Embleya scabrispora: one gene and its partner. The main gene of each other region encodes a partner of the protein of the gene in region 2 in a complex. Links are inferred from orthologs where the notes say so. Each region holds a gene or a part of one and is shown on either strand. Other genes may lie near its edges. The genes, in order: rpsG and tig.

Region 1 (11,364 bases), 2.0 Mb from region 2 along the record:
GCGAGATGATCTTCATGAACTTCTTCTCGCGAAGCTCACGGCCGACCGGGCCGAAAATACGGGTGCCACGGGGTTCGCCATCGTTCTTCAGGACGACGGCGGCGTTCTCGTCGAAGCGGATGTAGGAGCCGTCGACACGCCGGCGCTCCTTGACCGTCCGCACGACGACCGCCTTGATGACGTCGCCCTTCTTCACGTTGCCACCGGGGATCGCGTCCTTGACGGTGGCAACGATGACGTCCCCGATGCCCGCGTAGCGCCGGCCGGAGCCACCGAGCACACGGATGCAGAGAATCTCCTTCGCACCCGTGTTGTCGGCGACTCGCAGTCGCGACTCCTGCTGGATCACGTCTAACTCCTGATCGTCACGTCGCGGTCACGACCCACGGATGGTGGGGCGACCGGCGCTCGCTACTTGGCCTTTTCGAGGATCTCGACGATGCGCCAGCGCTTGCTGGCGGACAGCGGCCGAGTCTCCATGAGGACGACACGGTCACCGACGCCACAGGCGTTCTGCTCGTCGTGAGCCTTCAGCTTGTTCGTGCGGCGGATGACCTTGCCGTACATCGGGTGCTTCACGCGGTCCTCGACGGCGACGACGACGGTCTTGTCCATCTTGTCGCTGACGACGAGGCCCTCACGGGTCTTGCGGAATCCCCGGGCTGCTTCAGTCATCTCAGTCTTCTCGCTCACGCCGCGCCTCCGGTCTCCTGCACGTCGATGCCCAGCTCGCGCTCGCGCATCAGCGTGTAGATCCGGGCGATGTCCTTACGGACAGCCTTGAGCCGCCCGTGGTTTTCGAGCTGCCCGGTCGCCGCCTGGAAACGGAGGTTGAACAGCTCCTCCTTGGCTTCGCGGAGCTTGGCGACGATCTCCTCGTCACCGAGTTCGCGGAGCTCGGACGCCTTGGTAACGGCCGCCATCACGCCTCACCAGCCTCGCGCCGGACGATCCGGCACTTCATCGGCAGCTTGTGCACGGCGCGGGTGAGCGCCTCACGAGCCACCTTCTCGTTCGGGTACGACAGTTCGAACATCACCCGACCGGGCTTGACGTTCGCGACCCACCACTCGGGCGAGCCCTTACCGGAACCCATGCGGGTCTCGGCAGGCTTCTTGGTCAGCGGACGGTCGGGGTAGATGTTGATCCACACCTTGCCACCACGGCGGATGTGCCGGGTGATGGCGATACGAGCGGACTCGATCTGACGGTTGGTGACGTACGCCTGGCCGAGGGCCTGGATGCCGTACTCGCCGAACGCCAGTTCCGTACCGCCCTTGGCGCGGCCACCACGCTTGGGGTGGTGCTGCTTGCGGTGCTTGACCCTGCGGGGGATCAGCATCGGGGTCAGGCCTCCGATCCGGATTCGGGCGCCGAGTTCACAGCCTCGGCCGCCGGCGCGGAACCGGTGTCCGAGGAACCGGTGGCCTGCGCGTCGTTCTGCTGCGGACGTCCGCCGCGGCCACCACGGCCACCGCGCTCGCCACCACGACCGCCGCCGCCACCCTCGCCGCGGCGGGGACGCTCGGGAGCGCCACCACGGGCGGGACGGTTGCTGGCACGCGCCGCGGCGTTCTCGGCACGGACCTCGGCGATGTTCTTCACGTCGCCCTTGTAGATCCACACCTTCACACCGATGCGACCGAACGTCGTACGGGCCTCGAAGAAGCCGTAGTCGACGTTGGCGCGCAGCGTGTGCAGCGGCACCCGACCCTCGCGGTAGAACTCCGAACGGGACATCTCGGCCCCACCCAGACGACCACCGCACTGGATCTTGATGCCCTTGGCCCCGGCCTTCATGGAGCTCTGCATCGCCTTGCGCATCGCGCGGCGGAAGGACACGCGGCTCGAAAGCTGCTCGGCCACACCCTGCGCGACCAGCTGGGCGTCCACCTCGGGGTTCTTGACCTCGAGGATGTTCAGCTGGACCTGCTTGCCGGTGAGCTTCTCCAGCTCACCGCGGATGCGGTCGGCCTCCGCACCACGACGGCCGATGACGATGCCCGGCCGGGCGGTGTGGATGTCGACGCGGACGCGCTCACGGGTGCGCTCGATCTCGACCTTCGAGATCCCGGCGCGCTCCATGCCCTTCGTCATCATCTGACGAATCTTGACGTCCTCGCCGACGTAGTCCTTGTACAGCTTGTCGGCGTACCACCGGGACTTGAAGTCCGTGGTGATGCCGAGACGGAACCCGTGCGGGTTAACCTTCTGGCCCACTAGCGGGTCCTCTCCTTCTCGGCGACAACCACGGTGATGTGGCTGGTGCGCTTGCGGATGCGGTACGCCCGGCCCTGTGCCCGCGGACGGAAACGCTTGAGGGTCGGACCCTCGTCCACGTAGGCGGAGGACACGTACAGGTTGTTCGTGTCCAGGTTGTGGTTGTGACCGGCGTTGGCAATGGCGCTGTCCAGCACCTTGCCGACCGGCTCACTCGCGGCCTGCGGGGCGAATCGCAGGACCGCCTGGGCCTCCGCGGCGTTCATGCCACGGATGAGGTCCACCACACGGCGGGCCTTCATGGGCGTGACGCGGATGTACCGCGCCTGAGCCCTGGCTTCCATCGACGTCCCCTTGCTCATCTCGATATCCATGCGATTCGCCGCGTCAGCGACGACGCGACTTCCGGTCGTCCTTCTCGTGACCGCGGAAGGTCCGAGTCGGCGCGAACTCGCCGAGCTTGTGGCCGACCATCGACTCGGTCACGAACACCGGGACGTGCTTGCGGCCGTCGTGCACCGCGATCGTGTGGCCCAACATCGCCGGGACGATCATCGAGCGGCGGGACCAGGTCTTGATGACGTTCTTGGTTCCCTTGTCGTTCTGTACGTCCACCTTCTTGATGAGGTGGCCGTCGACGAAGGGTCCCTTCTTCAGACTGCGCGGCATCGAGACTGCTCCTAGCGCTTCTTGTTCGTCTTGCGGCGGCGGATGATGAGCTTGTCGCTGGCCTTCTTCGGCCGACGAGTACGACCCTCGGGCTTGCCCCAGGGGCTCACCGGGTGGCGACCACCGGAGGTCTTGCCCTCACCACCACCGTGCGGGTGGTCGATGGGGTTCATCGCCACACCGCGGACGGTCGGGCGCTTGCCCTTCCAGCGCATGCGACCGGCCTTGCCCCAGTTGATGTTCGACTGCTCGGCATTGCCGATCTCGCCGACCGTCGCCCGGCAGCGCACGTCCACCAGGCGAATCTCGCCCGAGGGCATGCGGAGGGTCGCGTGGGCGCCCTCCTTCGCCAGCAGCTGCACGCTGACACCCGCGGAACGGGCGATCTTCGCGCCGCCACCGGGCCGGAGCTCGATGGCGTGGATGACCGTACCGACCGGGATGTTCCGGAGCGGCATGTTGTTGCCCGGCTTGATGTCGGCGCCCGGACCGTTCTCGATCCGGTCGCCCTGCTTCAGCTTGTTCGGGCACAGGATGTAGCGCTTCTCGCCGTCCGCGTAGTGCAGGAGAGCGATGCGCGCGGTGCGGTTCGGGTCGTACTCGATGTGCGCGACCTTGGCCGGAACGCCGTCCTTGTCGTTGCGCCGGAAGTCGATCAGTCGGTACGCGCGCTTGTGTCCGCCACCCTGGTGGCGAGCGGTCACGCGGCCGTGGTTGTTACGACCACCCTTGCTGTGCAGAGGGCGGACCAGCGACTTCTCCGGCTCGGACCGCGTGATCTCGACGAAGTCGGCGACGCTGGCGCCACGACGGCCCGGCGTCGTCGGCTTGTACTTGCGGATGCCCATGGCTTCTCTTAGTCCTCGTCCGTATCAGCGGCCGTCAGCCGACGGGTCCACCGAAGATGTCGATCCGCTCGCCCTCTGCAAGGGTGACGATCGCGCGCTTCGTGTCCTTGCGCTTGCCGAAACCGGTCTTGGTGCGCTTGCGCTTGCCGACGCGGTTGATCGTGTTGACGCTTTCGACCTTGACCCCGAAGACCGCGATGACGGCCTGCTTGATCTGGGTCTTGTTGGCGTCGGGGTGCACGATGAACGTGTACTTGTTCTCGTCGATGAGCCCGTAGCTCTTCTCCGAGATCACCGGCTTCAGCAGCACGTCGCGCGGGTCGGTGTAGGTCTTGCTGGTGACCTTCGTCGTGCTCTCGACGGTGTCGGTGCTCACGCGATGCTCCCTTCGAGCTCGTCGGAGCCCGCGACCGCCGAGGCAGCCTTCGCCGGTCCGGCGATGAAGCGCTCCAGAGCGGCCTTCGTGAAGACCACGTCGTCGGAGACGAGCACGTCGTAGGTGTTCAGCTGCCCGACCTCGAGCACGTGCACCTGCGGGAGGTTGCGAGCGCTCAGCCAGGCGGCGGTGTCGGACTTCTCGACGACCAGGAGCAGGTTCTTGCGCTCGCTGATCTTGCCGAGGAGGGTCTTCGCGGCCTTGACCGAAGGCGTCTCGCCCTCGACCAGCGCGGAGACGCAGTGGATGCGCTCGTGCCGAGCCCGGTCCGAGAGGGCGCCGCGCAGGGCGGAGGCCTTCATCTTCTTCGGGGTCCGCTGCTCGTAGTCGCGCGGCACGGGACCGTGCACGACGCCACCACCGGCGAACTGCGGCGCGCGGGTCGAGCCCTGACGGGCGCGACCGGTGCCCTTCTGGCGGTACGGCTTGCGCCCACCGCCGCGGACCTCGCCACGAGTCTTGGTCTTGTGCGTGCCCTGACGGGCGGCGGCGAGCTGCGCCACGACGACCTGGTGGATCGTCGGGATGCTCACCTGGACGTCGAAGATCCCCGCGGGGAGCTCGATCGTCCCGGACTTGTCGCCGGCGGGCGAAAGAACGTCAATGCTGGTCATGAGATTCACACACCCTTCGCCGCAGTGCGCACCAGAACCAGGCCGCCGTTCGGACCGGGGACCGCACCCTTGATCAGGAGCAGGCCCTTCTCCGCGTCCACGGCGTGAACGGTCAGGTTCTGGGTGGAGACGCGCTCGTTGCCCATGCGGCCCGCCATGCGCACACCCTTGAACACACGACCCGGGGTGGCGCAGCCACCGATCGAGCCGGGCGAGCGGTGCTTGCGCTGCGTACCGTGCGAGCTGCCGAGACCCTTGAAGCCATGTCGCTTCATGACACCGGCCGTGCCCTTACCCTTCGAGGTGCCCATGACGTCGACCTTTTGGCCGGCCTCGAACACATCGGCGGTGATCTCCTGCGCCAGCGTGTACTCGCCGGCGTCGGAGGTGCGGAGCTCGACCAGGTGGCGACGCGGGGTCACACCGGCCTTGGCGAAGTGGCCGGCGAGCGGCTTGTTCACCTTGCGCGGGTCGATCGCGCCGAACGCGATCTGGACGGCGGAGTAGCCGTCGACCTCGCTGTTGCGGACCTGGGTCACGACGCACGGCCCGGCCTCGACCACAGTCACTGGAACGACGCGGTTGTTCTCGTCCCAGACCTGGGTCATGCCGAGCTTCTTGCCCAGGATGCCCTTCATCTGCTTCGTCATCGTCGGTGCGTCCTCAGAGCTTGATCTCGATGTCGACGCCGGCCGGCAGGTCGAGACGCATGAGCGAGTCGACCGTCTTCGGCGTGGGGTCGAGGATGTCGATGAGCCGCTTGTGAGTGCGCATCTCGAAGTGCTCGCGCGAGTCCTTGTACTTGTGCGGCGAGCGGATGACGCAGTACACGTTCTTCTCGGTCGGCAGCGGCACCGGTCCCGCAACCTGCGCACCAGTACGCGTCACCGTCTCGACGATCTTCTTCGCCGAGCTGTCGATGACCTCGTGGTCGTAGGCCTTGAGCCTGATGCGGATCTTCTGTCCCGCCATGGCTGCTTCGAATTCCTTCTCTCGTACCGCTGCGGATCACCCCCGCTGACACGGGGAGAAGACTTGGGCTGAAAACCCCTCGGGGTTTCCCTTCCCCGCCGACCCCCGCGGTCGGGCGTGTCGCCTTGTTGCTCACAAGCGCCCCTTGGAAACCCTTACGGGCGGCCTGGGGGCCTGGGCAACGTACGCTCGGCGTCACCTTCGCTGCGGCAAGCGAAAGGACGGCACGAGGTCACTAAGCGACGACGCCGGCTGCATGGGTGGCAGGACAGAAGTCCACCGATTGTTCGGAGCCAACGGGGGCCGCGCTACGTACCGTCTTCGCGACAGGCACGGCGCAGCCCGTTGTCCATCCGAGCAACTTGGCTAGTATGCCCCACCGATGGCGGGCTTGGCCAATCGAGCGGCTCCCCCGGGATGGAGAGAGCCCCCGAGCAATGGATATCCGGTCCCACCTAGGGGGTGGAATCGATCCGGACAAAGCCCCGCCCGCCGACCCAGGTGGACCGGCGGGCGGGATTTCATCACTTCTTGATCTTGACGACCTGGCCGGCGCCCACGGTGCGGCCACCCTCGCGGATGGCGAAACGCAGGCCCTCTTCCATGGCGATCGGCTGGATCAGCGCGACGTCCATGCCGGTGTTGTCACCCGGCATGACCATCTCGGTGCCCTCGGGGAGGGTCACCACGCCGGTCACGTCCGTCGTACGGAAGTAGAACTGCGGCCGGTAGTTGTTGAAGAAGGGGGTGTGACGGCCACCCTCGTCCTTCGACAGGATGTAGACCTGGGCCTCGAAGTCGGTGTGCGGCGTGACCGAACCCGGCTTGATGATGACCTGGCCGCGCTCGACGTCCTCGCGCTTGATGCCGCGGAGGAGCAGACCGACGTTCTCGCCCGCCTGGCCCTCGTCGAGCAGCTTGCGGAACATCTCGATGCCGGTGACCGTGGTGGTGGTCTTGGTCTCCTTGATGCCGACGATGTCGACAGTCTCGTTGACCTTGACGATGCCACGCTCGATGCGGCCGGTGACGACCGTGCCACGACCGGTGATCGTGAAGACGTCCTCGACGGGCATGAGGAACGGCTTGTCGGTGTCACGCGGCGGGGTCGGGATCGCCTCGTCGACGGCGGCCATCAGCTCGAGGAGCTTGCCACCCCACTCCTTGTCGCCCTCGAGCGCCTTGAGCGCCGAGACCCGCACGACCGGAAGGTCGTCGCCCGGGAACTCGTACTCGGAGAGGAGCTCGCGCACCTCGAGCTCGACGAGCTCCAGGATCTCCTCGTCGTCCACCATGTCGGCCTTGTTCAGCGCGACCACGATGTACGGAACGCCGACCTGGCGGGCCAGGAGCACGTGCTCCTTGGTCTGCGGCATCGGGCCGTCGGTGGCGGCGACCACGAGGATCGCGCCGTCCATCTGCGCGGCACCGGTGATCATGTTCTTGATGTAGTCGGCGTGCCCGGGGCAGTCGACGTGCGCGTAGTGACGGTTCTCCGTCTGGTACTCGACGTGCGCGATCGAGATCGTGATACCGCGCTGCCGCTCCTCCGGCGCCTTGTCGATCTGGTCGAACGGCGTGAAGGGGTTCAGGTCCGGGTACGCGTCGTGCAGCACCTTGGTAATCGCCGCGGTCAGCGTCGTCTTACCGTGGTCGATGTGACCAATGGTGCCGATGTTGACGTGCGGCTTAGTCCGCTCGAACTTAGCCTTCGCCACTGGGGTCCTCCTGTGGACTGGTTCTTTACGCCGTACGACGTCGGGTATCGGGGGTGAGCCGGGGCGGAGGCCCCGGAGTCCGTCTACGGACCCCGGGTCCCCCAGGTATCGCTGGTGCCGCGCCTGCGGGAAATTACTCGCCGCGCGACTTGGCGATGATCTCCTCGGCGACGTTCCTCGGAACCTCGGCGTAGGAGTCGAACTGCATGGAGTAGCTCGCGCGACCCGAGGTCTTGCTGCGGAGGTCGCCGACATAGCCGAACATCTCCGACAGCGGGACCAGAGCCTTGACGACACGCGCACCGAAGCGCTCGTCCATGGCCTGGATCTGGCCGCGACGCGAGTTGAGGTCGCCGATCACATCGCCCATGTAGTCCTCGGGCGTGGTGACCTCGACGGCCATCATCGGCTCGAGAAGAGCCGGCGACGCCTGCCGAGCCGCTTCCTTGAACGCCTGCGAACCGGCGATCTTGAAGGCGAGTTCGGACGAGTCGACCTCGTGGTAGCCACCGTCGATCAGCGTCAGACGCACGCCGACCATCGGGTAGCCCGCGAGCACGCCGTACTGCATGGCCTCCTGCGCGCCCGCGTCGACCGAGGGGATGTACTCCCTCGGGATGCGGCCACCGGTGACCTTGTTGACGAACTCGTACGCGTCGCCCTCGAGCGGCTCGAGCGCGATCTGCACCTTGGCGAACTGACCGGTACCACCGGTCTGCTTCTTGTGCGTGTAGTCCACGCGCTCGACGACCTTGCGGATCGTCTCGCGGTAGGCCACCTGCGGCTTGCCGACGTTGGCCTCCACGCGGAACTCGCGCTTCATCCGGTCGACGAGCACCTCGAGGTGCAGCTCGCCCATGCCACCGATGATGGTCTGGCCGGTCTCCTCCTCGGTGTGCACCTGGAAGGAGGGGTCCTCTGCGGCGAGGGACTGGATGGCGACACCCAGCTTCTCCTGGTCGCCCTTGGACTTCGGCTCGATCGCGACCTCGATGACCGGGGCCGGGAACGTCATCGACTCCAGGATCACCGCGTTCGACGGGTCGCAGAGCGTCTCGCCGGTGGTGGTGTCCTTCAGACCCATCACCGCGATGATGTCGCCCGCGCCGACCGACGGGATCTCCTCACGCTTGTTCGCGTGCATCCGGTAGATCTTGCCGATGCGCTCCTTCTTGCCCTTCACCGAGTTCAGCACGGAGCTGCCGGCTTCCAGGACACCCGAGTAGACCCGGACGAAGGTGAGCTTGCCGAGGTGCGGGTCACGCATGATCTTGAACGCGAGGCCCGCGAAGGGCTCGTCGTCGCTCGGCTGGCGAACGATGACTTCCTCTTCGTTGTTGACCGCGTGACCCTGGATGCCCTCGATGTCGAGCGGCGACGGCAGGTAGCGCACGACCGCGTCGAGCAGGGGCTGGACGCCCTTGTTCTTGAACGCGGTACCGCAGAACACGGGGGTGAACGTGGGCTTGCCCTTGTTCTCACCCTTGGTCGAGGCGATGGTCGCGCGACGGATCGCGGCGATCAGCTGCTCCGTGTCGGGCTCCTGGCCCTCCAGGTACAGCTCCATCATCTGGTCGTCGTATTCGGCGATCGTCTCGAGCAGCTTGCCGCGGTATTCGGCGGCCGCCTCGACGTGCGTGGCCGGGATGTCGACGACGTCGTACATCTCGCCCTTGGCCGCTTCGGCGGACCAGACCAGCGCCTTCATGGCGACCAGGTCGACAACGCCCTGGAAGTCCATCTCGGTGCCGATCGGCAGCTGCATGACCAGCGGAACCGCGCCCAGGCGCGCGTCGATCATGTCGACGCAGCGGTGGAACTCGGCGCCGGTGCGGTCGAGCTTGTTCACGAAGCAGATGCGCGGCACGCCGTACCGGTCGGCCTGACGCCAAACGGTCTCGGACTGCGGCTCCACGCCGGCGACACCGTCGAAGACGGTGACGGCGCCGTCGAGCACGCGCAGCGAACGCTCCACCTCGACGGTGAAGTCGACGTGGCCCGGGGTGTCGATGATGTTGATCGTGTGATCGACGTCGTCGAGCGTCCAGTGACAGGTCGTCGCGGCAGACGTGATGGTGATGCCGCGCTCCTGCTCCTGTTCCATCCAGTCCATGGTGGCAGCGCCCTCATGAACCTCACCGATCTTGTAGTTGACCCCGGTGTAGAACAGGATCCGCTCGGTGGTGGTGGTCTTGCCCGCGTCGATGTGGGCCATGATGCCGATGTTTCGGACCTTGGCCAGATCAAGAGCAGTGGTAGCCATCGTGGCTTGTCTTCTCTCGGCTTCTCGTCGTTGCGGGTGGAACTACCAGCGGTAGTGCGCGAAGGCCTTGTTGGACTCGGCCATCTTGTGGGTGTCCTCGCGGCGCTTGACCGCGGCACCCAGACCGTTGCTCGCGTCCAGCAGCTCGTTCATCAAACGCTCGGTCATCGTCTTCTCGCGACGGGCGCGGGAGTAGCCGACGAGCCAGCGGAGAGCGAGGGTCGTGGAGCGGCCCGGACGGACCTCGACCGGCACCTGGTAGGTCGCGCCACCGACACGGCGGCTGCGGACCTCGAGGGTCGGCTTCACGTTCTCGAGCGCGCGCTTGAGCGTGATGACCGGGTCGGTACCGGTCTTCTCGCGGCAGCCTTCGAGCGCGCCATAGACGATCTTCTCGGCGACGGAGCGCTTGCCGCTCATCAGGACCTTGTTCACCAGCGAGGTGACCAGCGGCGAGTTGTAAACCGGGTCGATGATGACCGGTCGCTTGGGGGCAGGGCCCTTACGCGGCATTAGCTCTTCTCCTTCTTCGCGCCGTAGCGGCTGCGCGCCTGCTTGCGGTTCTTGACACCCTGGGTGTCGAGCGAACCACGGATGATCTTGTAGCGGACACCGGGGAGGTCCTTCACACGACCACCGCGAACGAGCACGATGGAGTGCTCCTGGAGGTTGTGACCCTCGCCGGGAATGTAGGCCGTCACCTCGATGCCACTCGTGAGGCGCACACGCGCGACCTTGCGAAGCGCAGAGTTCGGCTTCTTCGGCGTCGTCGTGTAAACACGGGTGCACACGCCGCGACGCTGCGGGCTCCCCTTGAGCGCCGGAGTCTTGGCCTTGTCGACCTTGTCCTGGCGGCCCTTTCGGACCAGCTGCTGGATCGTGGGCACCGCGTCTCCGTCTTCTTCGTGCCGAGCGGTCTTTTTGAAGCGACTGCAATGTCTGAATCGGCCTGCATCCCGGTCGACGCCGGAACCACCGGCAAGCCCGACCCCCGCGGTCGGGCGTGTCGCCCGGTCTTGGGAGTGTGCTTGCTCAGGAGGCTGCGGGTCGGTCTCCCGCGCCCTCTCACGCACGCATCCCGAGAGGTTTGCGGTGAGCGCAGGCACAAGAGCCCGGGGACACCCCAGGCACAAGGAGAGAGACTACCTACCACAGCAGCAGAGGTCAAAGCGAAAAGAAAGACCCCCACCACGACACCGAATCCGACGCTCTCACGCTGGTGGAGCACCGATTCGCTCGGGCCGATATGTCACTCTCCGGGCCCCACCGTACCCGGCATCGCGGCAAGAGGCGAACGAGCGCACGGGGCCGCTCCCCCGGGCGGGCCGGGCTTCGGGTCAGCGCACGCCGCTTCCTCCGACGAGCAGGCCGAGGTAATCGGAATACCCGTGGTCGTGCCCGGAATCGACGATGAGCGCCACGATCACCACCGCGAGCACCGCCATGCCGACCCAGCCGAGCACCACGCCGGCGATCGCCATGCCGCGGCCCTCCTGGCCGGTGCGGGCGGTCTGGGCCAGGGCTATGTGCCCGAAGATCACCGCGAGCAGGCTGCCGAGCCAGTAGATCCAGACGATGCCCAGGATCATCGACGCGATGGCCAGGCCGTTGGTGCCCGGCTGGG
Region 2 (11,338 bases):
GGGCCTGCGGCTGCTCGGCGGCAGCGGCTGCGGGAGTGGTGTTCTCGGTCACCGCCCCAGTCTACGGAAGGCGCGTGGGCGCCTTCGACGCGGCAAGCCGACGGCGGGCGGGCGGCGGGCGGGGGGCGACGACGCGGCCGGCGCGGGCCGGTTTCGCGTCGACGACGTCTCGCGCTTGTCACCGTGCTGTCACCGCGACCCCGCCGGCCGGCGGGCACCGCTAGCTTGCGGTACAAGCCGTTCCGGTTTCGCCGATCACGCGTCGGTCGCAGCGCCGGGAGCGGCCCGATGTCCGTGAGTTCTCGAATCCGGGGGGATCTTCGTGCGTACTCGCACCGCGACACTGCTCACCGCCGCCACCTTCTCGCTGCTCGGGGCCACCGTGCTGACGGGTTGCGGGGCCAAGGACGACAAGGACGACAAGAGCGGCCCGGCACAGGCCGCCACGACGGCGCCGCCGGAGAAGGTCCTGTCGACCGCGACCGTCACGAAGCCGCCGACCCTGCCGCCCGGCAAGAACGTGTCGACCGCGCCGTCGACGTCGGCCCCGTCGGGCCGGCCGGCCGGCTCGGACGGTGTCCCGCGGCTCCGGCCGTCCGCCCAGGCCGGTGGCCTGGTCCGGCTGCCGGACGGGCCGAGCGACGTCCCGGTCGATCCGGGCGAGGTGCGCTCGCCGGCGAACAACGTACTGGTCGCGGCGTACGGCGCGGCCGGGTCCGGCCCGCGCTCGGTGTTGTTCGTCGGGGTGGACGGGATGACCGGGATCGACGGGAAGCGCCTGGAGCACATGGTCCGCGGCATGGTCGACCACGTGAACGCCACCGAGGGCGGCGTTCCGGCGGGGCTCTCCATGAAGGGCTACGACCCGGGCCCGCTGGGCGGCACCCTGGAGTGTGTACCGGCCCAGGACGCCCGGCCGGCGGCGATCTGCGGATGGGCGGACCGGTACACCACGGCCGTCGCGTACTTCGACCGGTTGTCGGCGGACCAGGCCGCGGTGAAGTTCAAGGCGATGCGCGCGGACCTGGAGAAGTAGCGCCCGTCGGCGACGCGCGGGCCCGGCCGGTCGAACACCGGTTCGCGCGTCGCCTCGCGGCCCCGCCGTCGTTGTACCGGGTACCGATGACGTACGGCCGGACCACGGGGCGGTGGGGGCGATGGGCGACGGATACGGCGGCGGGCAGGGGCCCGGGACGGGCGGGGCGGGGTATCCGTTCGGCCCGCCGGGCCACCCGGACCCGGGCGGGAGCCGGTCGCGGGAACGGCTCGTGCTCCTGGCCGGCGTACTCGGCAGCGCGCTGGTGGTGACCGCCGCCGTGGTGACCGTGCTGCTGCTCCTGGACACCGGCGGCGACGGGGCCCGCACACCGCGTGGCCTGCCCACCGCACCGGCCGCCGCACGGATGTCCGGGCCGCTCGCGATGCCTGCCGCGATCGAGGGCCGCGGGCCGGTGGCCCGCACCGAACTCCCGCCTGCGGTGGCCGAGTTGTCCGCGACGATGGCCCGCACCTTCACCGACGTGCGCACCGAGGTCTTCGGCGGCGCACAGACCCGGGAGACGGTGTTGCTGACCCTGGCGAGCAGGCGCGAGACGGCGCCGATGGCCTACGTCAGGGACTTCGTACCGGCGGTCGCGACGCCCGAGGAGGCGCCGGTGCCCGGCGGTCCGCCGGGGCTGCTCCGGTGCTGGCACAACCCCACCACGGCGATGTGCCTGTGGGGCGACGAGCACGATCTGATCTACGTCAGCGACGGCGCGGGCACGGCCCACGCCCGCCTGGTGATCGCCAACGTGTACGCGGGTACCGCCCGATAGGCCATCGGGGTCGGGGCCGGCACGCCGGCCCGACCCGGCCTCGATCAGGCGCTCTTGTCGCGCCGCTCGCGCTTGACCACGTCGCGCGGCACCAGCGTGGGGTTGACGTGCTTGAGCACCACCTGGTCGGTGACCACCACGCGGGCCACGTCCTTGCGGGACGGGACCTCGTACATCACCGACTGGAGCACCTCTTCGAGGATCGCGCGCAGGCCGCGGGCACCGGTGCCGCGCATGATCGCCTGATCGGCGATCGCCTCCAGCGCCTCCATCTCGAAGTCCAACTCGACGCCGTCGAGTTCGAACAGCCGGCGGTACTGCTTGACCAGCGCGTTCTTGGGCTCGGTCAGGATCTGGATCAGCGCCTCGCGGTCCAGGTTGTGCACCGAGGTGAGCACCGGCAGTCGGCCGATGAACTCGGGGATCATGCCGAACTTGAGCAGGTCCTCGGGCATCACGTCGGCGAACGAGTCGGCGCTCTCCACATCGCGCTTGGAGCGGATCTGCGCGCCGAAGCCGATGCCCTTGCGACCGACCCGGCCCTCGATGATCTTCTCCAGGCCGGCGAACGCGCCGCCCACGATGAACAGCACGTTCGTCGTGTCGATCTGGATGAACTCCTGGTGCGGGTGCTTGCGCCCGCCCTGCGGCGGCACACTCGCGGTGGTGCCCTCGATGATCTTCAGCAGCGCCTGCTGGACACCCTCGCCGGACACGTCGCGGGTGATCGAGGGGTTCTCGCTCTTGCGAGCGATCTTGTCCACCTCGTCGATGTAGATGATCCCGGTCTCGGCCTTCTTGACGTCGTAGTCGGCCGCCTGGATCAGCTTGAGGAGGATGTTCTCCACATCCTCGCCGACGTAGCCCGCCTCGGTGAGCGCGGTCGCGTCGGCGATGGCGAACGGCACGTTGAGCATCCGCGCCAGGGTCTGCGCCAGGAGCGTCTTGCCGCAGCCGGTCGGCCCGAGCAGCAGGATGTTCGACTTGGCCAACTCCACGCCGTCGTCGCGCGAGGCCTTGCCCGCCTCGCCGGCCTGGACCCGCTTGTAGTGGTTGTACACCGCCACCGAAAGCGCCTTCTTGGCGACTTCCTGCCCGACCACGTAGCCGTCGAGGAATTCGTAGATCTCCCGCGGCTTGGGAAGCTCCTCGAACTTCAACTCGGAGGACTCGGAGAGCTCCTCCTCGATGATCTCGTTGCACAGGTCGATGCACTCGTCGCAGATGTAGACACCCGGACCGGCAATGAGCTTCTTCACCTGCTTCTGGCTCTTTCCACAGAACGAGCACTTGAGCAGGTCGCCACCGTCACCGATGCGTGCCACGAGGTGCATCTCCTTCGCCTGGGCCCCGGATGTACCGGACCTGGTGCCTGGTCTTTCGACGGTACCCCGCCGGAATCTCCGCTCCCCCGGTTTCCCCCGGTTTTGACCATCAACCGGTCACCGTTGTCCGGTCGGCGGCAAGCCGCCGACCGGGCGGGGACACTAGCCGACGACCTTCCGAGGTGCCGTGATCTCGTCGATGAGGCCGTACGCGAGCGCCTCTTCGGCCGTCAGAATCTTGTCGCGCTCGATGTCGTCGCGAATCTGCTCGATCGGCTTGGTCGTGTGCTTGGCGAGCATCGTCTCCAGCATGGTGCGCATGCGCTGGATCTCACGAGCCTGGATCTCCAGGTCGCTGACTTGCGCGCGCCCGGTTTCACTGTACGGCTGGTGGATGAGAATGCGGGAGTTCGGCAGCGCCATTCGCTTGCCCGGAGTTCCCGCGGCGAGCAGCACGGCCGCGGCGGAGGCCGCCTGGCCCATGCACACCGTCTGGATGTCGGGGCGCACGAACTGCATCGTGTCGTAGATCGCGGTGAGCGCCGTGAAGGACCCGCCGGGCGAGTTGATGTACATCGAGATGTCCCGATCGGGGTCCATCGACTCGAGCGTCAGGAGCTGCGCCATCACGTCGTTGGCCGACGCGTCGTCGACCTGGACGCCGAGGAAGATGATCCGCTCTTCGAACAGCTTGGTGTACGGGTCCTGCTCGCGGTAGCCCTGCGACGTGCGCTCGATGAAGCGCGGCAGGACATAGCGGCTCTCGGCGCTGCGCGAGGCCAGGGGTGCCAGGCCCTCGGGCCGGTGGAACAGATTGTCGTTCATGAAATCTCAGCCCTCCGGGACTGCGGACTCGACTCGGTTGCCGGGCGACCGGTGACCGCCGTCAGCGCTTGTCGGCTGTGCGGTCGGTCGGTACGGACGCCGGGATCAGCTGGTGCTGCCGGTGTTGGGAACCTCGGCCGCACTGCGAACGACGTGGTCCACCAGGCCGTATTCCTTGGCCTCTTCGGCGGAGAACCAGCGGTCGCGGTCCGAGTCGTGCTCGATCTTCTCGGGGGTCTGCCCGGAATGGTGTGCGATCAGGCGAGTCATCTTGCGCTTGGTGCGCAGCAGCTGCTCGGCCTGGATCTTGATGTCGGACGCCGAGCCGCCGAGGCCGGCGGACGGCTGGTGCATCAGGATCTCGGAGTTGGCCAGCGCGATGCGCTTGCCGGGGGCTCCGGCGGTCAACAGGAACTGGCCCATCGAGGCGGCCAGGCCCATCGCGACGGTCGCGACATCGTTGCTGATCCACTGCATCGTGTCGTAGATCGCCATACCGGCGGTGATGGAGCCACCGGGCGAGTTGACGTAGAGCCAGATGTCCTTTTCCGGGTCCTCCGCGTTCAGCAGCAGAAGCTGGGCGGAGATCGCGTTGGCGATCTGGTCCTCGACGACCGAGCCGAGGAAGATGATCCGCTCGCGCAGCAACCGGTTGTAGACCTGGTCGTCGAGCCCCATCCCACCCGGCTGAGATGCACGCGAAGTGGGCACCGCGAGCCCCGGAGTCACGATCTGCGGATTCGTCACGTATCCACCTGCTCGTTTCCGACGGCAATCCCGAGCCGTCACGAAGTCGACCTTGGGAGGCACCTGCGTTTGTGGCGGGTGACCCCCTTCGTACAGCGACCCTAACGCGCGGATCGTCGCAGGCCATCCCAGACTCAGGACTGTTCGCCCAGAGCGCAGCAGGGCGATATCCGGCCGGTGCCGGGGTAGTCGCGCGCGGATCCGACCCGGATCGACCGCCGGGCACCGGATGCCTCCGCCGAGGCGTGTGCGCCCCTCTGCGGGCCTGCGGAGCATGCCGACGGGCCCGGCCCCCGCCGAAGCGGGGACCGGGCCCGGGTGTCGCGTGCCGCGCCGGCCGTGGCCGGTGCGCGAGTGGATCAGGCCTCGGCCTTGTCCGCCGCGGTCTCGTCCGTGGTGGCCTCGTCCGTCGCCGCGGCCTCTTCGGTCTCGGCGTGGTCGTGGCCCTCGTGGTCGTCCGCGTGCAGGTCGACACCGAGGCCGACCTCGTTGCCCGAGGCGTCCTTGGCCTTGGCGCTCTTGGCGATGACCTCGAGGGCCTTGCCGCGGGCGACCTCGCCGACCAGGACCGGCACGTAGCCGGACTGCATGACCTGCTGGGCGAACTGGTCGGGGCTCATGCCGGACTGCTGCGCCCGCTGGATGAGGTGCTGGGTCAGCTCTTCCTGGTTGACGGAGAGCTGCTCCTTCTTCACGACCTCGTCGAGCACGAACTGGGCGCGCATGCCCTTGCGCACGCTGTCCTGGAGCTCTTCCTCGTACTCCTCGGCGGTCTGGCCCTGGATCTCCAGCCACTTGGCCAGGTCCATGCCCATCATGCCGAGCTGCTGCTCCAGCTGACCGCGGCGCTGCTCGATCTCCTCGGTGACGATGCTCTCCGGCAGCGGCACCTCGATCTGCTCCAGCAGGGCTTCGAGGACCTTGTCCCGGCCCTCGTTCTGCTGGTCGTGCAGCTTCTGGTGGTCCAGCTTCTCGCGCAGGTCCGCCTTCAGCTCGTCCAGCGTGTCGAACTCGCTGGCCAGCTGCGCGAAGTCGTCGTCGAGCTCGGGGAGCTCCTTGGCCTTGACGGTGGTCACCACGACCGAGACCTCGGCCGTCTGCCCGGCGGCGCTGCCGCCCTGGAGCTCGGTCTCGAAGGTCTTGGTCTCGCCGGCCGACGCGCCGATGACGGCGGCGTCGAGGCCGTCCAGCATCGTGTCGCCGCCGATCTGGTACGACATCGCCTTCGCGACGCCGTCCTCCAGGACCTCGCCGTCGACCTTGGCCTCGATGTCGATGACGACGGTGTCGCCCTCGGCCGCGGCCCGCTCGACGGTGTTCAGCGCACCGAAGCGGTCGCGCAGCTCTTCGATCTTCTCGGCGACGTCCTCGTCGGTGACGGTGATGTCATCGACCTCGACCTCGATGCCGGAGTAGTCCGGCAGCTCGATCTCGGGACGGGTGTCGACCTCTGCGGTGAACTTCAGATCGGCGCCGCCGGCCAGCTCGGTCACGTCGGTGACCTCGGTGACCTCGGGCTGGCCCAGCACGCGCAGCTCGTTCTCCTCGACGGCCTTGCCGTACGACGAGGACAGGATGTCGTCGAACGCCTCGACGAAGACGGCCTCGCGACCGAAGCGCTGGTCGATGATGCGCGCCGGGATCTTGCCCTTGCGGAAGCCCGGGACCGTCACCTGCTTGCCGATCTTCTTGTACGCCGCGTCGAGGCTGGGCTTCAGCTCCTCGGAGGGAACCTCGACGGTGAGCCGAACCCGGGTCGGGTTCAACGTCTCGACGGCGCTCTTCACGGTAAGGGTCTCCTTGCTGCGGGCTGTTCTTCCGGGCCTGTGCATCTTGCCTGACGGCACACTGAAGGTTCAGAACCGGTGCTACCGATCCATCCTGCAGCGAATTCTCGATGTGGTGGTCGGGGCGGGGAGACTCGAACTCCCGATCTCCTGCTCCCAAAGCAGGCGCGCTAGCCACTACGCTACGCCCCGTGGCGCCCGATGAAGTCTAGAGGACGACACGCTAGAGTCTGCACTGGCCGCGCACCAATCCGCTAACCTAGGCGCCACGTGCACGCCACACCAGCTGCGGGTGTAGCTCAATGGTAGAGCCCTAGCCTTCCAAGCTAGTGGTGCGAGTTCGATCCTCGTCACCCGCTCCAAAGGTAAAGGCCCAGGTCGGAGGTTGTTTCTCCGAACTGGGCCTTTGTCGTGCCCGGACACGGCTCGCGGGGGCTGCGGCCTTGACTCGGTGGGCCTCGGTCCCGACCTTTCCGGGTCGACGCCGGGGTCCTCCGGGTGGATTTTCGGATCTCTTACGCGGCCGACCCGTCCGTGGGACCGATGGATAAAGTCGCCAATCTCACTTTTTGTCCCGGTTGGCCGGCGTTGCTCCGGTGGGCTACGCGATGTTGATCGCGGTGATGCCGAGCAGGACCAGGATCGTGGCGACGAGGCGGTGGCGGCCGTAGGTCTCGTGGAAGACGACCGTGCCGATCACGGCGCCGATCACCACCGAGGTTTCCCGCAGGGCGGCGATCGTGGCCAGGGTTCCTCGGGTCTGGGCCCAGATGACCAGGGTGTACGCGGCGATCGACATGGCGCCGCCGAGCAGGCCCCAGGCGCGTTGCGGGTTGCGCTCACGGGTGGGCTCGCGGCGCAGGTGCAGGACCACGATGGTCGGGGCCGATTCGAGGACGAAGAGCCAGGCCGCGTAGGACATCGCCGAGCCGGAGGAGCGGGCGCCGACGCCGTCCAGGACGGTGTACAGCGCGATCGCGCAGCCGGTGACGAACGCGGCCGCGACGGCGGCGGCCTCGGTTCGGCGCGGTATACCGCCGGCCAGGGCGAGCACGAGCATCCCGACCGAGATCACCACCACGCCGACGGTCTGCGTCACGGTGAGGTATTCGTGCAGCAGGGTCACCCCGATCAGCGCGGTGACCCACGGGGAGGTGCCCCGGGCGATCGGGTACACCTGACCGAAGTCGCCGAGCCGATAGGTCGCGAGCAGCAGCAGGTTGTACACCATGTGCAGGGCGGCCGAGCCGAGCAGCCAGGGCCACGCGCCGGCCGCCGGGACGCCGACGAACGGCAGGCAGACCAGCCCGATGCCCAGGCTCGCCACCTGGATCATGACCATGGTCCCGCGTCGGTCCCCGAGGCCGTGCGCGAGCGCGTTCCAGGCGGCGTGCAACCCGGCCGAGCCGAGTACGGCGGCGGCGACCGCCGGGGTCACGCACGCACCGCGAGCCGGCGGTCGACTCCGGCCACACCGCCCGGGCGGGCGAACTCGCCGCCGGACGCCGGTAGCTGATGGCACGTCATTCGGATCATCCAAGCACGGCGGGCACGATAATGGCCGTCCATATGACTCATCACTCCTCGGCCCTCGCCTCCCTGCGGGGTCTCGCGCTCGGTGACGCTCTGGGCGCCCAGTTCTTCGTTCCCGACAACCTCCGCCGCCTCGCCGACCGTCGCCTTCCGGACGGCGAGTGGCCGTGGACCGACGACACCGAGATGGCCTGCGTCCTGCACGCCGAACTGGTCCGGCGCGGGCGCGTCGACCAGGACGCGTTGGCCCGGGCGTTCGCGGTGCGGCACGACTTCGATCGGGGCTACGGGCCCTCGACGAACCGGATGTTGCGCCTGGTGCGTCAGGGCGGCGACTGGCGGACGTTGGCCGCCGAACCGTTCGACGGGCAGGGCTCGTGGGGCAACGGGGCCGCGATGCGGGTGGCGCCGCTGGGCGCGTGGTTCGCGGCCGACCTCGACGCGGTGGTGGAGCAGGCGGCGCGCTCGGCCGAGGTGACGCACACCCACCCCGAGGGCGTCGCGGGCGCGGTGGCGGTGGCCGTGGCGGCGGCGGGCGCGGCCACCCTGGAGCGGCCGGAGCCGGCCGACTTCATCACCTTCGTCCGGGACCGCACACCCGCCGGCCTGGTCCGCGAACGCCTGGGCGCCGCAGTGGAGTCGGCAAGCCGGACGGACTCTCGCGCGGTGGGTCGCGCGCTCGGCAACGGCCGCCTGGTGAGCGCCCCCGACACCGTCCCGTTCGCGATCTGGTCGGCGGCCCGGCACCTCGACGACTACGCGGCGGCGTTCTGGTCGACCGCGAGCGCGGGCGGCGACGTGGACACGACGTGCGCGATCGTCGGGGGAATCGTCGGTGTCCGCGCCGAGTTGCCGACCGGGTGGGTCGGGCATGTGGAGGCGCTGCCGACGTGGTGGCGCGAGGTGATCGAGGCCGCTCGGCTTAAATAGTTGGCAAAGGTGAGGGTGCTGCATCATGATGAGCGCGCTCTCGTCATCCGGGCCCGGACTCCCCTGCTGTGCAGGGTGGTTCGCGTCGCGTCGGACGGGAGCCCTCGGCCCGTTCGCCGTCGGACGCACGTCTCGTGGGGGGACGTCGATCGGCGCACGGTCGCTGCCACCGCTTTCCTGACGGCCGATCACATCCCGTCGGTCCGCGCCGCCTCGTCCGCTCCCTCGTGACGACGCGACGCGGCCCGGGACACGGCCGACCTTCCCCGGAGGATTCCGTCTTCATGCGCAAGTCCCTGTTTCGGTCGAGTTCGCTGGTGCTCATCGGTTCGGTGGTGTTCGCGGCCACCGCGTGCGGCTCCGACGACGACAAGAAGACCGAGGGGAAGCCCGCCGCGAGCAGCACGCCCTCCACGCCCCCGGCCACCGCGCCCGCGCCGGCCGCGGGGGCGCCCGGCGCGGGGGCGCCCGGCGCGCCCGGCGCCTCGGGTGCCCCGGCCGCAACGCCGCTGACCGCCGCACAGTTGGAGAAGGCGCTCCTCACGGCGGCGGAGCTGCCGCAGGGCACCTACCTCACCCGGGAGCCCAAGGGGGCCGGCGAGCGGGTGACGGCGGCGGCGCCCGACTGCCAACCGGTCACCGACCTGCTGCTGCCGCGCCAGGGCGCCGTCAAGCCGGCGGCCGCGGCCCAGGCCGCGGTGACGATCGGCGGCGCCCCGACGCCGTCGGCGGTGATCACGACCGAGTTGTTCGCGTTCGCGGGCACCGACGCGGAAACGGTGCTGGGCAAGGCGCGGACCGCGCTCGCGAAGTGCGGTTCGCTCACCACGAAGGACTCCGAGGGCGAGGCCTCGACGGTCAAGCACGCCGAGGCCGCCCACCCCAAACTGGGCGACGAGACGCTCGCGATCCACAGCACGCCGGAGGACGGCGGCAGCGGCGGGCAGGTCGTGGTCCGCGTCGGCGGCACGCTGGTCGTCGTCAGGATCGTCGAGTTCACCGGCACCACTCCCAAACTGCCGGACACCGCGACGGTGACCAGGCAGGTCGAGAAGGTCGTGGCGGCGGCCAAGGGCTGATCCGGGGCGGTGGGTCGTGCTCCGACCGGCCCACCACCCTCGCCTTCGCCCCCGGAGCGAATCCGACGAGTGGGCGGGCTTTTTGACGGCCGGTCAGGCACCGATGCGGGTGGCGCCGGACGGTTGGCAAAGGCGCGGGGCGTCCGCGATGATGAGGCCCCTCGCGTCGCCGACCGATCCCACGCCGGTGGGGGCCGCGCCGCGCCGCCTCGTGGCATGCGGCCGGCGGTGGCGGTTCGTGTTCGGCTCGCTCGTGTGGTTCCGGTCGTCCGGATCGTTCCGACCCCGCGGCGGGTCGGGTCCGTTGCTTCGGAGGAAGGCGCGCATGCGCAAGATCGTGATCCGGGTGGGCACGGCGGCGGTTGCCGGGGCCCTGCTTCTGGCCGCCACCGCGTGTGGCCGGGACGAGAAGGCGCTGGCACGCGAGTACGAGGCGGGTCGGGCGACCGCGCCCGCCGCGGGCAGGGCCGCCGTACCGTCGGCGCCGGCCGCCACGACTCCGACCGCCGAGGCCGCGCCGAGTGTGGCTCCGCCGGCCGCGACCACCGCGCCGGGGGAGCCGCCGCCGGCGCTGCCGCCCATCGAGGAGTCGTTCGGGCCGACCGGGGCCGGGACCGGGACCGGATCCGATCCCGCCGCGCAATCCCGGCTCGACGCCGCGCTGTTGACCGCCGGCGAGATGCCCGCGGGCGCCTATGACGGCTCACGCGGCGAGCCCGAGAGCCGGGAACGGGCCCAGCAGCCGTCCTGTCAGCCGGTGATCGACCTGCTGCGTCCCGGGCAGGCGGCCGGCGCCCCGATCGCATCCGCCCAGGCGTCGGTGACCCGGGGCGATCCGAACCCGACCGGGTTCACCGTCGTCGAGTTGTTCGCCTTCACCGACACCGGTGCCCGGGACCTGTTCGCGCAGGGCCGCCAGGCGCTGCGCGGTTGCCCGTCGATCACCTCGATCGACGAAGACGGCGCGACCGAGACCGACACGTACGCCGAGATCCCGCACGCCGCGCTCGGCGACGAATCGCTCGCGGTCGGGATGAACCCCGGCGCGGGCGGCGCGCTCGGCATGATCGTGGTGCGGGTCGGCCCGACGATCGTCGTGGTGAGCAACGCCGACCTGGCCGCGGCCACACCCGGCCTACCGGCCGACGACCTGGTGGCCCGTCAGATCGCCAAGCTCAAGACCGCCGGCGGCTGACGGGTCCACCGACCGGGGCACGGCGCGAACAACCCCGTCGGGCATCGGCTCAGCCCGATTCCCGCACCCGCATCGCCATCCGCCACAGCGTCAATTCGCC

The links.
Region 1: the proteins of tig (region 2) and rpsG are in contact, whole or in part, in a crystal structure (PDB 3GTY), measured with the Thermotoga maritima proteins. The link is inferred for Embleya scabrispora from one-to-one orthologs. Residues at the interface, in WP_004081061.1 of Thermotoga maritima: Glu122, Val124, Val129, Leu130, Tyr133, Glu188, Gly259, Ile262, Tyr263, Glu266, Ser270, Glu273, Gln274, Glu277, Arg308, Gln311, Ile312, Ser315, Tyr316, Glu325, Arg329, Arg336, Leu363, Phe366, Trp367, Arg373, Leu377, Arg381, Leu384, Glu387; in WP_004081843.1 of Thermotoga maritima: Lys34, Lys52, Lys55, Glu59, Arg62, Gln63, Glu66, Asn67, Lys69, Val71, Arg95, Ala109, Lys110, Lys111, Gly112, Arg113, Pro114, Glu117, Glu121, Ile124, Ala125, Tyr127, Asn128, Asn129, Thr130, Gly131, Lys135, Asp139, Arg142, Met143.

The regions. Positions count from the first base shown.
Region 1 is NZ_MWQN01000001.1:2,576,445-2,587,808, forward strand. The notes cover bases 8,519-11,364. They hold rpsG (30S ribosomal protein S7), read right to left. Parts: upstream 10,254-11,364; coding sequence 9,783-10,253; downstream 8,519-9,782. Other genes in these bases: fusA (elongation factor G), read right to left, coding at 8,519-9,740; rpsL (30S ribosomal protein S12), read right to left, coding at 10,253-10,627; B4N89_RS50690 (DUF4190 domain-containing protein), read right to left, coding at 11,078-11,364. Outside these bases: rplN (50S ribosomal protein L14), read right to left, coding at 1-349; rpsQ (30S ribosomal protein S17), read right to left, coding at 412-693; rpmC (50S ribosomal protein L29), read right to left, coding at 690-923; rplP (50S ribosomal protein L16), read right to left, coding at 923-1,342; rpsC (30S ribosomal protein S3), read right to left, coding at 1,348-2,220; rplV (50S ribosomal protein L22), read right to left, coding at 2,220-2,564; rpsS (30S ribosomal protein S19), read right to left, coding at 2,608-2,889; rplB (50S ribosomal protein L2), read right to left, coding at 2,901-3,737; rplW (50S ribosomal protein L23), read right to left, coding at 3,772-4,113; rplD (50S ribosomal protein L4), read right to left, coding at 4,110-4,787; rplC (50S ribosomal protein L3), read right to left, coding at 4,793-5,437; rpsJ (30S ribosomal protein S10), read right to left, coding at 5,451-5,759; tuf (elongation factor Tu), read right to left, coding at 6,284-7,477; more of fusA, read right to left, coding at 7,611-8,518.
Region 2 is NZ_MWQN01000001.1:4,546,006-4,557,343, reverse strand. The notes cover bases 4,288-7,107. They hold tig (trigger factor), read right to left. Parts: upstream 6,502-7,107; coding sequence 5,074-6,501; downstream 4,288-5,073. Other genes in these bases: B4N89_RS20115 (DMT family transporter), read right to left, coding at 7,103-7,107; B4N89_RS51520 (ATP-dependent Clp protease proteolytic subunit), read right to left, coding at 4,288-4,645. Also shown: B4N89_RS20160 (valine--tRNA ligase), read right to left, coding at 1-52; B4N89_RS20155 (hypothetical protein), read left to right, coding at 323-1,036; B4N89_RS20150 (hypothetical protein), read left to right, coding at 1,158-1,817; ATP-dependent Clp protease ATP-binding subunit ClpX, read right to left, coding at 1,862-3,142; B4N89_RS20140 (ATP-dependent Clp protease proteolytic subunit), read right to left, coding at 3,305-3,967; more of B4N89_RS51520, read right to left, coding at 4,073-4,287; more of B4N89_RS20115, read right to left, coding at 7,108-7,939; B4N89_RS20110 (ADP-ribosylglycohydrolase family protein), read left to right, coding at 8,071-8,964; B4N89_RS20105 (hypothetical protein), read left to right, coding at 9,249-10,043; B4N89_RS20095 (sensor domain-containing protein), read left to right, coding at 10,369-11,238; B4N89_RS20090 (LacI family DNA-binding transcriptional regulator), read right to left, coding at 11,288-11,338. UniProt on the Bacillus subtilis protein: Involved in protein export. Acts as a chaperone by maintaining the newly synthesized protein in an open conformation. Functions as a peptidyl-prolyl cis-trans isomerase.